Regions from separate parts of the Paraoerskovia marina genome, predicted to be linked through region 2. Evidence: riboswitches for the same ligand, from Rfam matches in the RefSeq annotation. Region 2 holds a riboswitch; each other region holds the start of a gene.
What was found. Region 2 has a riboswitch for S-adenosylmethionine ahead of BLU20_RS13515 (rhodanese-like domain-containing protein). Riboswitches for the same ligand answer to the same signal wherever they lie in the genome.

Region 1: it holds a riboswitch for S-adenosylmethionine, as region 2 does, so the genes downstream of both, BLU20_RS02295 (hypothetical protein) here and BLU20_RS13515 (rhodanese-like domain-containing protein) in region 2, are expected to answer to the same signal.
Region 3: it holds a riboswitch for S-adenosylmethionine, as region 2 does, so the genes downstream of both, BLU20_RS02840 (hypothetical protein) here and BLU20_RS13515 (rhodanese-like domain-containing protein) in region 2, are expected to answer to the same signal.
Region 4: it holds a riboswitch for S-adenosylmethionine, as region 2 does, so the genes downstream of both, BLU20_RS02555 (methylenetetrahydrofolate reductase) here and BLU20_RS13515 (rhodanese-like domain-containing protein) in region 2, are expected to answer to the same signal.

Annotation. Positions count from the first base shown of each region.
Region 1 covers NZ_LT629776.1:479,758-482,947, reverse strand. Annotated here, with positions in the region: gene BLU20_RS02300 (ATP-binding cassette domain-containing protein) at 1-1,363, shown strand, start outside; SAM riboswitch class IV at 1,659-1,775, shown strand; gene BLU20_RS02295 (hypothetical protein) at 1,786-2,490, shown strand; tRNA gene BLU20_RS02290 (tRNA-Leu) at 2,771-2,853, opposite strand; gene BLU20_RS02285 (FhaA domain-containing protein) at 3,099-3,190, shown strand, end outside.
Region 2 covers NZ_LT629776.1:2,976,387-2,979,576, reverse strand. Annotated here, with positions in the region: gene BLU20_RS13520 (O-succinylhomoserine sulfhydrylase) at 1-984, opposite strand, end outside; gene BLU20_RS13515 (rhodanese-like domain-containing protein) at 981-1,430, opposite strand; SAM riboswitch class I at 1,436-1,531, opposite strand; SAM riboswitch class IV at 1,644-1,759, shown strand; gene BLU20_RS13510 (aminotransferase class V-fold PLP-dependent enzyme) at 1,791-3,190, shown strand, end outside.
Region 3 covers NZ_LT629776.1:628,125-631,314, reverse strand. Annotated here, with positions in the region: gene BLU20_RS02850 (ABC transporter substrate-binding protein) at 1-1,118, opposite strand, end outside; gene BLU20_RS02845 (cold-shock protein) at 1,602-1,805, shown strand; SAM riboswitch class IV at 1,945-2,059, shown strand; gene BLU20_RS02840 (hypothetical protein) at 2,075-2,512, shown strand; gene BLU20_RS02835 (excalibur calcium-binding domain-containing protein) at 2,634-3,190, shown strand, end outside.
Region 4 covers NZ_LT629776.1:558,210-561,399, forward strand. Annotated here, with positions in the region: gene metE (5-methyltetrahydropteroyltriglutamate--homocysteine S-methyltransferase) at 1-565, opposite strand, end outside; gene BLU20_RS02555 (methylenetetrahydrofolate reductase) at 562-1,581, opposite strand; SAM riboswitch class I at 1,605-1,709, opposite strand; gene BLU20_RS02560 (LacI family DNA-binding transcriptional regulator) at 1,782-2,795, opposite strand; gene BLU20_RS02565 (beta-galactosidase) at 2,919-3,190, shown strand, end outside.

The sequences.
Region 1 (3,190 bases), 490 kb from region 2:
CGAGGCGCTGCGCGCGACGCTCGCGTCGTTCGTGACCATCGGCCTCGGGTACCTGAGCCTGGACCGCCCGTCGGGGACGCTCTCGGGCGGCGAGGCGCAGCGCGTGAAGATGATCCGCCACCTCGAGTCGTCGCTCACCGACGTCACATACGTCTTCGACGAACCGTCGATCGGCCTGCACCCGCACGACATCGACCGGATGAACACCCTCCTGCTCCAGCTCCGCGACAAGGGAAATACCGTGCTCGTCGTCGAGCACAAGCCCGAGATGATCGCGATCGCGGACCACGTCGTCGACCTCGGCCCGCGCGCCGGGACCGCCGGCGGCGAGATCTGCTTCGAGGGCACCGTCGACGGGCTGCGCGGCTCCGACACCCTCACCGGCCACCACCTCGACGACCGGGCCTCGGTGAAGGACGCTGTCCGCACGCCGTCGGGCACCCTCGAGATCCGCGGCGCCTCGATGCACAACCTCCAGGACGTCGACGTCGACGTGCCGCTCGGCGTGCTCGTCGTCGTCACCGGCGTCTCCGGGTCCGGCAAGAGCTCGCTGATCCACGGGTCGATCCCGTCAGGCGCCGACGTCGTGTCGGTCGGCCAGGACCCCATCCGCGGGTCGCGGCGCTCCAACCCCGCGACGTACACCAACCTGCTCGACCCCATCCGCAAGGCCTTCGCCAAGGCCAACGGCGTGAAGCCCGGTCTCTTCAGCGCCAACTCCGACGGCGCCTGCCCCACCTGCAACGGCGCCGGCGTGATCTACACCGACCTCGGGGTGATGGCCAGCGTCGAGACCGTCTGCGAGGAGTGCGAGGGCCGACGCTTCCAGGCCTCCGTCCTCGAGTACACCCTCGGCGACGACGACTCCGCGGGCGGCGCCAAGAACATCAGCGAGGTCCTCGAGCTCTCCGTCGCCGAGGCCTCCGAGTTCTTCAGCACCGGGGCCTCGCGCGTCCCCGCCGCCGCGAAGATCCTCGGCCACCTCTCCGACGTCGGGCTCGGGTACGTCAAGCTCGGCCAGCCCCTGACCACCCTCTCCGGCGGCGAGCGCCAGCGGCTCAAGCTCGCCACCCACATGGGCGAGAAGGGCGGCACCTACATCCTCGACGAGCCGACGACGGGCCTGCACCTCGCCGACGTCGAGCACCTGCTCTGGCTGCTCGACCGGCTGGTCGACTCCGGCAAGTCCGTGATCGTGATCGAGCACCACCAGGCCGTCATGGCGCACGCCGACTGGATCATCGACCTCGGCCCCGGCGCCGGGCACGACGGCGGTCGCGTCGTCTTCGAGGGCACGCCGGCCGACCTCGTGGCCGCCCGGGCCGGGCTCACCGGGGAACACTTGGCGGACTACGTCGTCTGACGTTGGTCGAGCCTGTTGGTCGAGCCTGTTGGTCGAGCCTGTTGGTCGAGCCTGTCGAGACCCCTGCCGGTCGAGCCTGTCGAGACCCGTAGACCGAGACCCGGTTTCGACAAGCTCAACCTCCGTCGGTCGAGCCTGTCGGTCGAGCCTGTCGAGACCCCCCGCCGGTCGAGCCTGTCGAGACCCGTAGCCCGAGACCCGGTTTCGACAAGCTCAACCCCCGTCGGTCGAGCCTGTCGAGACCCGCTTGTCCCGGTTTGCACCACCCGCCATCCGCCGCTATCGTCCTGCCCCAGGTCAAGAGCGACCAGCGATACGCCCTCCGCGTGCTGGTCCGGCAACCGCGCCACCCCGCGCACGGTGCCCCAGGAGGAAGACCGGCCCGCCACGACCGTGGCGGGAAGGAGCGAAGGGAGCCACGGATGGTGGAGAAGTACTACCTGCGGATCGACGGAATCCTTGAACACGAGCCGGGTGCGCGTCGTCGCGAGAGGGCACGACGAACGGGCGTGACGCTCATCGAGCACGGCATGCTCTGCACGGCCTGCATGGTCGGCTCGTGGGGCCGGACCGAGCTCAGCCGGAACCGAACGCTATGCAACGTCTGCCACCACTTCGCGCACCATCTGGCCACCGCGGCCGCGACGTCCCCCGCGGACCGGCAGACCATCCTTCACCGGCTGATCGGCCCGTCCGTGAGAGACGATTCTGGCGTGGCTGCCGCGCGCGCCCACCTCAAGGCCCGGGTGCACGGCGTCTTCGACGAGGCGGTGCTGCAGGGCGTCCCGATCGTCGAGCGTCCGACCCGTAGCGGGCCGACGACGCCGGCGATCGGCGTCCGAGACCTACGCCGGAGCGGTCTCGTCTCGGACGCGATGGAGCAGCGAGTACAGCGCTACGCCGACTGGCTCGAGGCACTCGAGCCGACAGACCATGCCGTGCACGCCGAGGCGCTCTCCGCCGTCGCGGGTCTGGGCGCGATGCTGCGTCGTTGGGACAGTGACCAAGAGTTGAAGAACGCCCGACGCCGGTTCCGGGAGTCGCTGAAGCGGCTGTCCGCCGCCTCTCGGAGCGTCGGGGCCGATCTGATCGGCCTGGTCCAGGCGCACCGTCTGCGCTTCCGCTGACGGCAGGTCTCGACAGGCTCGACCGACGGCGGTTGAGCTCGACCGACGGCGGTTGAGCTTGTCGAAACCCGGTCTCGACAGGCTCGACCAACGGAGGTTGAGCTCGACCTGCGGAGGTTGAGCTTGTCGAAACCCGGTCTCGACAGGCTCGACCGACGGTGGTTGAGCTCGACCTGCGGCGCTGGTCCCAACCGGCCGCCCCAGAAACGACGAAAGTCCCGATCCGGTCGACCCGGTCGGGACTTTCATCGTTGCGATCTCCCGGAGGAGACCGACTCTGTGCGCGAGGGGGGACTTGAACCCCCACGCCCTTTCGGACACTAGCACCTGAAGCTAGCGCGTCTACCATTCCGCCACTCGCGCGCGCTGAAGGAGATTAGCACGCAGCGGGCCTGATCCTTGAATCGAGCCCGGCGGGGCGGCCGGTGCGTGCGACAAATAGGACAGCCCGGTGCGCGTGCGCAGAACCTTCACCACACCGTGTCTCGCTCGTGTCGCACCGAGAGGGCCAATGATCGCTCTCGTCGTTACGATCAGTGGGACCGCGCCCGCACCGGGTGGGCGCGGCTGTGGCGTCGTCGCCGTGTGCGTCGACGGGAGGAGGTGGCATGGGCGTCCTAGATCGTTTCGAGCGCGGCGTCGAACGCGCCGTCAACAGCGCTTTCTCGCGTGGGCGTACCGAGGTCAAGCCGGTCGAGCT
Region 2 (3,190 bases):
GGTCTGCTGCGCGCGGGCCAGGTCGGCCTGCGGGTGTGAGTCGAGGAACGGGTAACGCACGGCCGCGATCCCGGGGAGCGACTCGAGCTGCTCGGCGAGCCGGTGAGCGGCGGCGTTCTGCGCGCGGACCCGGACGTCGAGGGTCTCGAGGCCCTTGAGCAGCGTCCAGGCGTTGAACGGCGACAGCGACGGGCCGGTGTTGCGGATCATCGTCTTCACGGGGCCGTCGATGTAGTCCGACGACCCGAGGATCGCCCCGCCGAGAACACGTCCCTGGCCGTCGATGTGCTTCGTCGCGGAGTACACCACGGCGTCGGCACCGAGCTCGAGCGGCTTCTGCATCAGCGGTGTCGCGAACACGTTGTCGAGGACGACGAGCGCACCCGCACGGTGCGCGAGGTCGCAGACCGCACGGACGTCGACGATGTCCTGCATCGGGTTGGACGGGGTCTCGAAGAAGACGACGTCCGCCGGCGTGGACAGCGCCTCCTCCCACTGGGAGAGGACGTGACCGTCGACGTAGTCGGTCTGCACACCCCAGCGCGCGAAGATCTCGTCGAAGATGACGAGGGTCGAGCCGAAGAGGGCGCGGGCCGCGACGATGCGCGATCCCTGGCCGACGATCGCCGCGAGCGACGTGAAGACGGCCGACATCCCCGTCGCCGTGGCGAAGCAGGCCTCGGCCCCCTCCATCAGGCGCATCCGCTCCTCGAACGTGTGCACCGTCGGGTTGCCGTACCGGGAGTAGATGAAGCGGTCGGCGTCGCCGGTGAACGCGGCCTCGGCCTCGGCGGCTGACTCGTAGGCGTAGCCCTGGGTGAGGAACAGCGCCTCGCTGGTCTCGCCGAACTCGGAGCGGCGGTGCCCGCCGCGCACGGCGAGCGTCGCCGGACGGGCGCTCGCGGGCAGAGGCCCGCGCGCACGGCCTCCGGGCACCTCGCCGGGGCCCGAGGGGCCCGCGACGGACCCGTAGGGCGCGCTCATGCGGAGGTCCACGTGGTGCTCGGCAGGCCGGCGACGCGCCACCCGTTCTGGTTGCGGACGCCGAGCGCGTCGGCGTCGCCCTCGAAGCCCTCGAGCACGTTGTACGCGGGGCCGAGACCGGCCGCGGTCGCGGCGGCGGCGGCACCGATCGAGCGGTTGCCCGACCGGCAGAGGAACACGAGGGTGCGCCCGTCGCCCGGCGTCACGCCGGCCTCGAGGATGGGGTCGAGGAAGTGCGGGTTCGGGCCGAGCTGGGTGACCCAGGGGGTGTACACGGTCTCCTTGTCGAGCGAGGAGACGTCGGCGACGCCGATCGTGCGCCACTCGCCCTCGGTGCGGACGTCGACGAGCACCGCACGCTCGTCGGTGGCGAGGATCTCCCACGCGTCCTGGGGGGTGATGTGACCGGCAAAGCCGTCGGCGGGTCGGATGTCCGGGGTGCTCATGAGCTCCTCCATCGGTCGTGGCGGTAGCACCCGCGCCCTGAGGGCCAGGGGGGTTGCTGCGGCGTCATCGTGCCAAGTCACTCAGCCGCTCTGGATGGTTGGAGGGATCGTACGTCACGGCGGACGGGCGTCAACACGCCGTCTCAGAATTGATGCCCACGATGCGAGATCGGCTTTTGACAGGCCCGGACCGGCTCGCCATTCTTGGAGGCAGGTCATGAGTGCCAGCGCGAAACCCCGGTTTGCTGGCCGGCAACCCTCCTCCCACGGTGGGGTGCCCCGGGTGACGACCCGGCCGTTCACCAGGTGGTGCGCGGCAAGCGTGGGACGCCGCGGCGTCCCGGATCTTGGAGGACTGCAGTGAGCGCACCAACTCTCGGGACCACGGTCTGTGACCACCTGGACCCCGTGCTCCCCGTCACCGGCGCCGAGACCCTCGTCCCGCGGGTCGGTGCCGCCCCGATCCGGTACGCCAACCTCGACGTCGCCGCCTCGGCCCCCGCCCTGGCGAGCGTCGCCGAGCGCGTCGCCGAGGTGCTGCCGCTGTACGCGAGCGTGCACCGCGGTGCGGGGTACCTCTCGCAGGTCTCGACCGCCCTGTACGAGGCCTCCCGGCGCACCATCGGCGACTTCGTCGGCGCACGGCCGGACGACGTCACGGTCGTCACGCGCAACACCACCGACTCGTTGAACCTGCTCGCCGGCTGCGTCCCCGCGGGGCCCGACGGCCTGCCGGGTCGGGTCCTGGTGCTCGACCTCGAGCACCACGCCAACCTGCTGCCCTGGCAGCGCGGGAGCGCGACGGTGCTGACCGCCGCACCGACGGTCTCCGGCACGCTCGCGGCCCTGCGCGCCGAGCTCGCGCGGACCCCCTACGTCCTGCTCGCCGTCACCGCGGCGTCGAACGTCACGGGGGAGTCTCTGCCCCTCGCGGACGTCGTCAAGATCGCGCACGACGCCGGAGCCCGGGTCGTCCTCGACGGCGCCCAGCTGGTCCCGCACCGCAGGGTCTCGCTCGCCCGGAGCGGCGCCGACTGGATCGCGTTCTCCGGCCACAAGACCTATGCGCCGTTCGGCGCGGGCGCGCTCGTCGGCCGCCGCGACTGGCTCGACTCGGGCACGCCCTACCTGGCCGGTGGCGGGGCCGTGCGTCAGGTCGGGCTCGACGAGACCCGGTGGCAGTCCGCACCGGCCCGCCACGAGGCAGGGTCGCCCAACGTCATCGGCGCCGTGGCGCTCGCGGCGGCCTGCGACGCGCTCGCGGCGGTCGACCCGGCCGAGCTCGCCGAGCACGAGGCCGTGCTGCGACGGCGCCTCGTCGACGGCCTGTCGGCGATCGAGGGGGTCGAGGTCGTCAGCCTCTGGCCCGACGCCGAGGACCCGGTCGGTGTCGTGACGTTCGCCGTCGAGGGGCACGACCCAGGCTTCGTGGCCGCCTACCTCTCGGCCGAGCACGGCATCGGTGTGCGTGACGGACGGTTCTGCGCCCACCCGCTGCTCTCACGGCTCGGGCTGACCGGCGGGGCCATTCGCGCCTCGGTCGGTGTCGGTACCGCGGGTGAGGAGGTCGAGCGCCTGATCCGTGCCCTCGAGACGTTCGTCGCCCAGGGCACGCAGGTGGAGTACACCGTCGTGGACGGCTGCTGGACCGTCGTCGACGACCCTCGTCCCGTGCCCGCCGGCTCCGGGCTCTCCGGTCTCTTCGCCACGGCAGCGGCCGGCTTCGTCGCCGAGTCCGCCGGATGCGGCCCGCTGCCGGA
Region 3 (3,190 bases), 640 kb from region 2:
GCGAAGCTGCTGACCTCGGTGCCGCCGTCGGCGCCCGACACGGACTTGATGTTGTCCGCGATCGTCTGGCCGTCGGCCGATCCACCACGCACGGCCGCGAGGGCCGCGAGGATCGTCGCGTCGTACGACTCGGGGCCGTAGGCGTACGAGGTGAGCTCGCCACCCTCGGAGTCGGCGTAGAACGCGTCGAGACGCTCCTTGAACTCACCCTTGGCCTCGGCACCGGGGATCGTCCCGATGACGCCCTCGAGGGTGCCCTCGTCGAAGTCACCCTCGTACGACGCCGTGTTCCCGTCGCAGAAGAACGTCTTGCCGCCGAGGTCCCAGCCCTGGGCCACGAGCTCGGTGACGATCGCCTTGGTCTCGTCGAACGCGATCACGGAGATGACGTCGGGGTCCTGCGCGAGCAGGTCGGTGACCTGTGCGGAGAAGTTCGACTCGCCGGGCTGGAACTCCTGCCCGGCCCCGGTGCCGCCGTAGACCGCCTCGGCCCCGCCTGCCTCGATCGTCTGCTGGACGTTGTCGCGCAGGCCCGTGCCGTAGTCCTCGTTCTGGACGAGGAAGCCGACCTTGGTGGCCCCCGAGTCGAGGATGAGCGAGCCGAGGGCGGAGCCCTGGACGGAGTCCGGCGGGGCGGTGCGCGCGAAGAGGTCGCTGTAGCCCGAGAGCGTGGTCGACGTGTTGGCGGGCGAGATCTGCATGACGCCGGCCTCGGTGACCATGTCGACGACGTTCAGCGAGACGCTCGACGACGCGGCGCCGATCATCACGTCAGCGTCCTTGCCGATGAGGTCGGTCGCCGACTGGGTCGAGACGTTGAAGTCCGTCGAGTCGCCGGAGTCTGCGCCCTCGATGGTCACGTCGTTGCCGAGCACGCCGCCGGCCTCGTTGATCTCGTCGACCGCGAGGCCGACACCTGCGACCTCGGGCGGGCCGAGGAACGCGAGGGTTCCGGTCAGGGGCAGGAGCGTCCCGACGACGAGCTGGTCGTCGCCGCCGCCGCCGTCGCCGCCACCGTCGGCACTGTCGCCGCCGTCGTCGGTCGAGCAGGCCGCCAGGCCCAGGCTGAGGGCTGCAGCGAGCGCGAGGCTTCGCGTCGCAAGGGTCCGTCGCTTCATAAGTCTTTTCCCTCCGAGGTGGACCTGTGATCCACGACACCATTCGTGCCGTGCGGTCACAGTAGGCAGCGAATGTGTCGGCGATGTGTCCTGGGGCACAGTTCCGCCCGATCGTTACCGTGATGTGACTCATGACACGTTTCGTCTCACCTGGCGGGCAATACCGGCACGATCGTGCCGTTTCGGCGGCGACGACGTCGCACAGCCCCGCCTCGACCCGCGACCGCACCGCCTGGCCGCGCGTGCAGCACCGGCGGCAGCGGCGGCACCGGCGGCGCGGAAATCTCCACATGATTCTGCCGTCAGGCCATGGTGTCCCTGGCTCAAACCCGGTACGCTCGTACTCGCAGAATGCAGTTCGCTTGTCCTTGCGCTTCGGTCTCCGGACCGGGCGGACCTTGTTTACCCAAGAGTTGACGACGAATCACCGTGATGCCGGCCTCGGAAGTCGGGGCCGTTGACACCTCTTGAAGGAGAAACAAGATGACGCTCGGTACCGTGAAGTGGTTCAACTCGGAGAAGGGCTATGGCTTCATCGCCCCCGAGGACGGCTCCGCCGACGTGTTCGCCCACTACTCGGCGATCCAGACGCAGGGCTACCGCACGCTCGAAGAGGCGCAGCGCGTCGAGTTCGACGTGACGCAGGGCCCCAAGGGCCCGCAGGCGGAGAACATCCGCCCCGCGTGATTTTTTCTCAGCCCGCCGCCTGACGCGGCAGCTGAACCGACGACCCCTCGCCACTCGTGGCGGGGGGTCGTTCTGCGTGCGGACGCGGTGCCCGACGACGGGCTCGCCATCCGCGGGCGGATCGGCCTACGATGGTCGCGGTCATGAGGCCCCGTGGTATCGCCCTCCGGCGTGCGGGACCGGCAACCGCGCCAGTGCGCACGGTGCTCCCGGAGGAAGACCCGCCCCCGCCGCCGGTGGGGGAAGCGCACCACGTCAGGAGTACGCAGATGGCCTCCGCCACCACCCTTCCCCTCGCCGGCACGCGCACGCCCGAGGCCACCGCGGCTGTGTTTCCGGTCACACCGGGGTACGGGTTCACACCGACGCAGCGCGCCGCCCTCGACGCCACGCCGTGGGGATGGCGCACCGGGGTGGTGCGGTCCGTGTCGGAACGACTCACGTGTGTCGGCTACGACGCCGACGTCCTCCCTGCCGCGCCGTCCGGACCGACGGGTCTCGGAGAGCCCGCACCGGTGCCGAACCGCGCCATCCTCTGGCACGCCGCTGATCTGCGGGCCGCGCTCCACGTCGGGGACCTCGTCGCCGTCCACGAGGAGCACCACGCCCTGCGGTACGTCGTCGACGACGCGCACGACGCGATCCGGACCGTCTCCGCGTTCGTCGAGTGCGGCGTCGGCCCCGCTCCCCGCCCCGCGACCACCTGACCGGAGGCCGCTCCCGACACGGGAGGCCGGCGTCGTCCGCCTGCCCAAAAATGCACACGGTCTGGCGCAAACCACCTCGCTTGCCGCATAGTGTTCCGCGCAACCGATCGAGGAGCCTGACATGCGTTTCAACCCGCCCCCGGGGTGGAGCACCCCGCCCGGGTTCGAGCCCGATGCGACCTGGTCGCCCGACCCGTCGTGGCCCCCGGCCCCTCCCGGCTGGGAGTACTGGGTCGACGACGACGACGCCACGACCGTGGTCCCCGCCGCGACCGATCCGGGTGCCACCGCCGTCATGCAGGCGGTCCGCACTCCGGCGGCCACGAGCACGAGGACGACCACCGTCCGGAGCTCGGGCGACAGGACGGCCACCAGCGGGTCGACCACCCGCAGCCCGTCGGGGTCGACACCGACCGCGTCCGCCAGCGGCGTCGTCGCCCTGGGCGCGACCCCCGACGACTCCCCGGCCGCCGGGGCGCCGTCACGCGGCAGCCGATCCGGCGCGGGCAACCCGAGCAAGGACGGGTCCTCCGGACGGCGCACCGCGACGGGCCCGATGGTCGCCGCCGCGATCGGCGGGCTCTGCGCAGGGCTCGTCATCGGGCTGGTCCTCGCGTTCGCCGCACGGGGCGACGCGAGCGAGGCGATCGCCGAGGCGAACGCCTCGCAGGCCAAGGC
Region 4 (3,190 bases), 570 kb from region 2:
TGAAGCCCTCGCCGGCGTCGTCGGCCGCCTTCGCCAGGGCGAGGAACGTGACGGGGCCGACCAGGACCGGGCGGGTCGTGACCCCGGCCTCCTTCGCCTCGGCGTACTCGCGGACGATCCGGTGGTCGGCGAACGAGATCGACGTGGTCTCGCTGATCTCGGGCACGAGGTAGTGGTAGTTGGTGTCGAACCACTTGGTCATCTCGAGCGGGGCGTCCTCGCCGCGACCGCGGGCCACGGTGAAGTAGCCGGCGAGGTCGAGGGAGCCGTCGTCGGGGTCGATGAGGTCGCGGAACCGCTCGGGGACCGCACCCAGCAGCGCGACGACGTCGAGCACCTGGTCGTAGTAGGAGAACGACCCGGGGACCGACCCGTCGTCCGGGTTCAGTCCGAGGGAGACGAGGCGGCGCACGGTGTCGCGGCGGAGCGTGCCCGCGGCGACCTCGAGGTCGAGCGTGTCGGCGTCGCCCGCCCAGAAGGCCTCCACGGCCTTCTTGAGCTCGCGACGTCGTCCGATGCGGGGGTAACCGAGGACGGTCCCTCCGGGAAATGCTGTGCTGGTCATGGTGCGAGTCCTTCCGTGAGGGTGGTGGATTCGCCGGAGACCCACGGCCCGCTGGCCAGGTCCGCGGGTGCGGGGCTGGTCGCCCGCGCACCCCCGCCGTCGAGGTGGACACCCTCGAGCAGGTCGAGTGCGGCTTCGTGCTTGTTGAAGGTGTAGACGTGGATGCCGGGCGCGCCCGCGGCGAGGACCGCGCGGGCGAGCTCGACGGAGCGTCGGACGCCGAGGGCGTGGCGCGCGGCGTCGTCGTCCGCCGCGGCCTCGAGCTCGGCGACGATCGAGGTGGGCGCCGGGACGCCGGTGAGCTCCTCGACACGACGCAGGCGGCGCGGCTCGGTCATCGGCAGGATCCCCGCGAGGATCGGGATGGTGACGCCCGCTGCCCGGGCCTCCTCGACGAACTCGATGTACGACGAGGCCTCGTAGAACAGCTGGGTGATGGCGAAGTCCGCGCCGGCCTGCTGCTTCTCCAGCAGGCGGGCGACCTCCTGGGTGCGGGTGGTGCCCGCGTCCCGGTTGCCGTCGGGGAACGTGGCGACGCAGATCGTCAGCGGCCGGGCTGCCCCGCGCAGCGCGGTCGAGACGTCCGCCGCGCACCGCCGTGCCTCGACGCGGCGCAGGAGCGCCACCAGCTCGACGGCCGACGACGGCCCACCCTCCGCCGGAACCCAGTCCGGGTTGTTGACGGGCGGGTCGCCCCGCAGGGCGAGGAAGCTGCGGACGCCCTCGTCGAGGAAGTCCTCGATGACGGACTCCGTGTCCTCGAGCGACGCGCCGACGCAGGTCAGGTGCGCGATCGGGAGGACGGGGGTGCCCGCCAGGAGCTTCCCGACGACGTTCCGTGCGGTCGAGCGGTCGTTGCCCGCCGCGCCGTAGGTCACCGAGACGAAGTCGGGGCGGGCCGCGACGAGGCGGCGCGCCGTCTCCCAGAACTTGGGGGCGGCGTCGGGGTTGCGCGGGGGCATCAGCTCGAACGAGATCGTCGGGCGGGCCGGGGCTGCGCCGATCGTCACGGTCATACGAGTGCCTCAGACATGCGTGGTCTCCATCGGACCTGGCGTTAGCACCTGTACCCCTCGGGAGGCTTCCGTCGGGCAGGTTGCTGCGGTGTCGACGAGCCAGGACTCTCGACCGCTCTGGATGGGTTGCTGGGACGAGCCTACGAGCCGCCCGCATGGTGGGCCAAGCGCTGTCCGTTGGGCGAGACGACGTGACGTGCTCAGGCGGAGGCGCGCCAGACCACGGTCGTCGGGAGCGTCACGTTCGCAGCGGCCTCGGGGCTGCGCAGCTGGTCCAGGACGAGTCGCGCGGCCGCGTGTCCGATGTCGTGGGCAGGTTGCGCCACCGTGGAGAGCTTCGGGGTGCAGCGCTGGGCCCAGTCGCTGTCGTCGAACCCGACGATCCCGACGTCCTCGGGGATGCGGCGCCCGTGCGCGCGCAGCGTCTCGATCGCGCCCGCGGCCACGGCGTCGGACGCCGCGAACACCCCGTCGACCGACGGGTCGCGCCGCAGCAGCTCAGCCATGCCGCGGACGCCCGACGTGTACGAGTACAGGGGGTCCGTCACGACGAGGGACTCGTCGAACCGCTCGCCGAGCGCCTCGGTGAACCCGGCGAGCCGGTCGGCGCCCGAGTCCCGGTCGAGCGCGCTCGCGAGCATTCCCACGCGCCTGCGCCCGGTCGCGACGAGCCGTTCGGTGATCTCGCGTGCGGCGGCGTGGTTGTCGATCGCGACGTGGGGGAGGGAGCCGCCGCCCTCCGGCTGGCCGATGACGGCGGCGGGCAGGGCGATCTTCTCCACGGCCTCCGCGACGGCGTCGTGCGTCCGGGCGGAGACGAGGACCACGCCGTCCACGAACCCGCCGCGGAGGTAGGTCGAGACACGCTCGGCGTCGCTGTCCGACGCGACGACGAGGACGACGAGCTGGTAGCCGGCGTCGGCGAGGGCGTCGTTGGTGCCGAGCATGATCGACCCGATGTTCGGGTCGCCGAGGAACAGCTGGTGGGGCTCGTGGACGACGAACCCGACCGCCATCGAGCGCTGGGTCACGAGGTTGCGTGCCGCATTGTTGCGGACGTACCCGACCGCCTCGATCGCCGCCTCGATCCGCGCCGCCGCGTCCGCGGAGACGTACCCCGTCCCGTTCAGGAACCGGGAGACGGTTCCGCGTGAGACTCCTGCTCGGGCGACGACGTCGTGGACCGTCGCACGTTGCCGCGGGGGAGGGGTCATGAGCGCAGGCTATCTCCGAACTGGTCGTGTGTGCACGTGTACACATCGCCGGAAGTCGTGTAGCGTGCTCGATTGTGTGCACGTGCACACACTGATTTTCGACGACGAGAACCAGGAGTCAACGTGGACGACCCCGCAGCACAGGGCCGCGGTCTGCCGCTGCCGCACCGCGGCATCGCCTTTGGCGGGGACTACAACCCCGAGCAGTGGACGCGCGAGACGTGGGCCGAGGACGTGCGCCTCATGAACGAGGCCGGTGTCGACCTCGTCGCCATCAACATCTTCGGCTGGGCGGAGATCGAGCGCACCCCCGGGAACTACGACTTCGGTCGCCTCGACGAGGTCATGGACCTCCTGGCCGCCCACGACATCTCCGTGAACCTCGGCACGGGAAC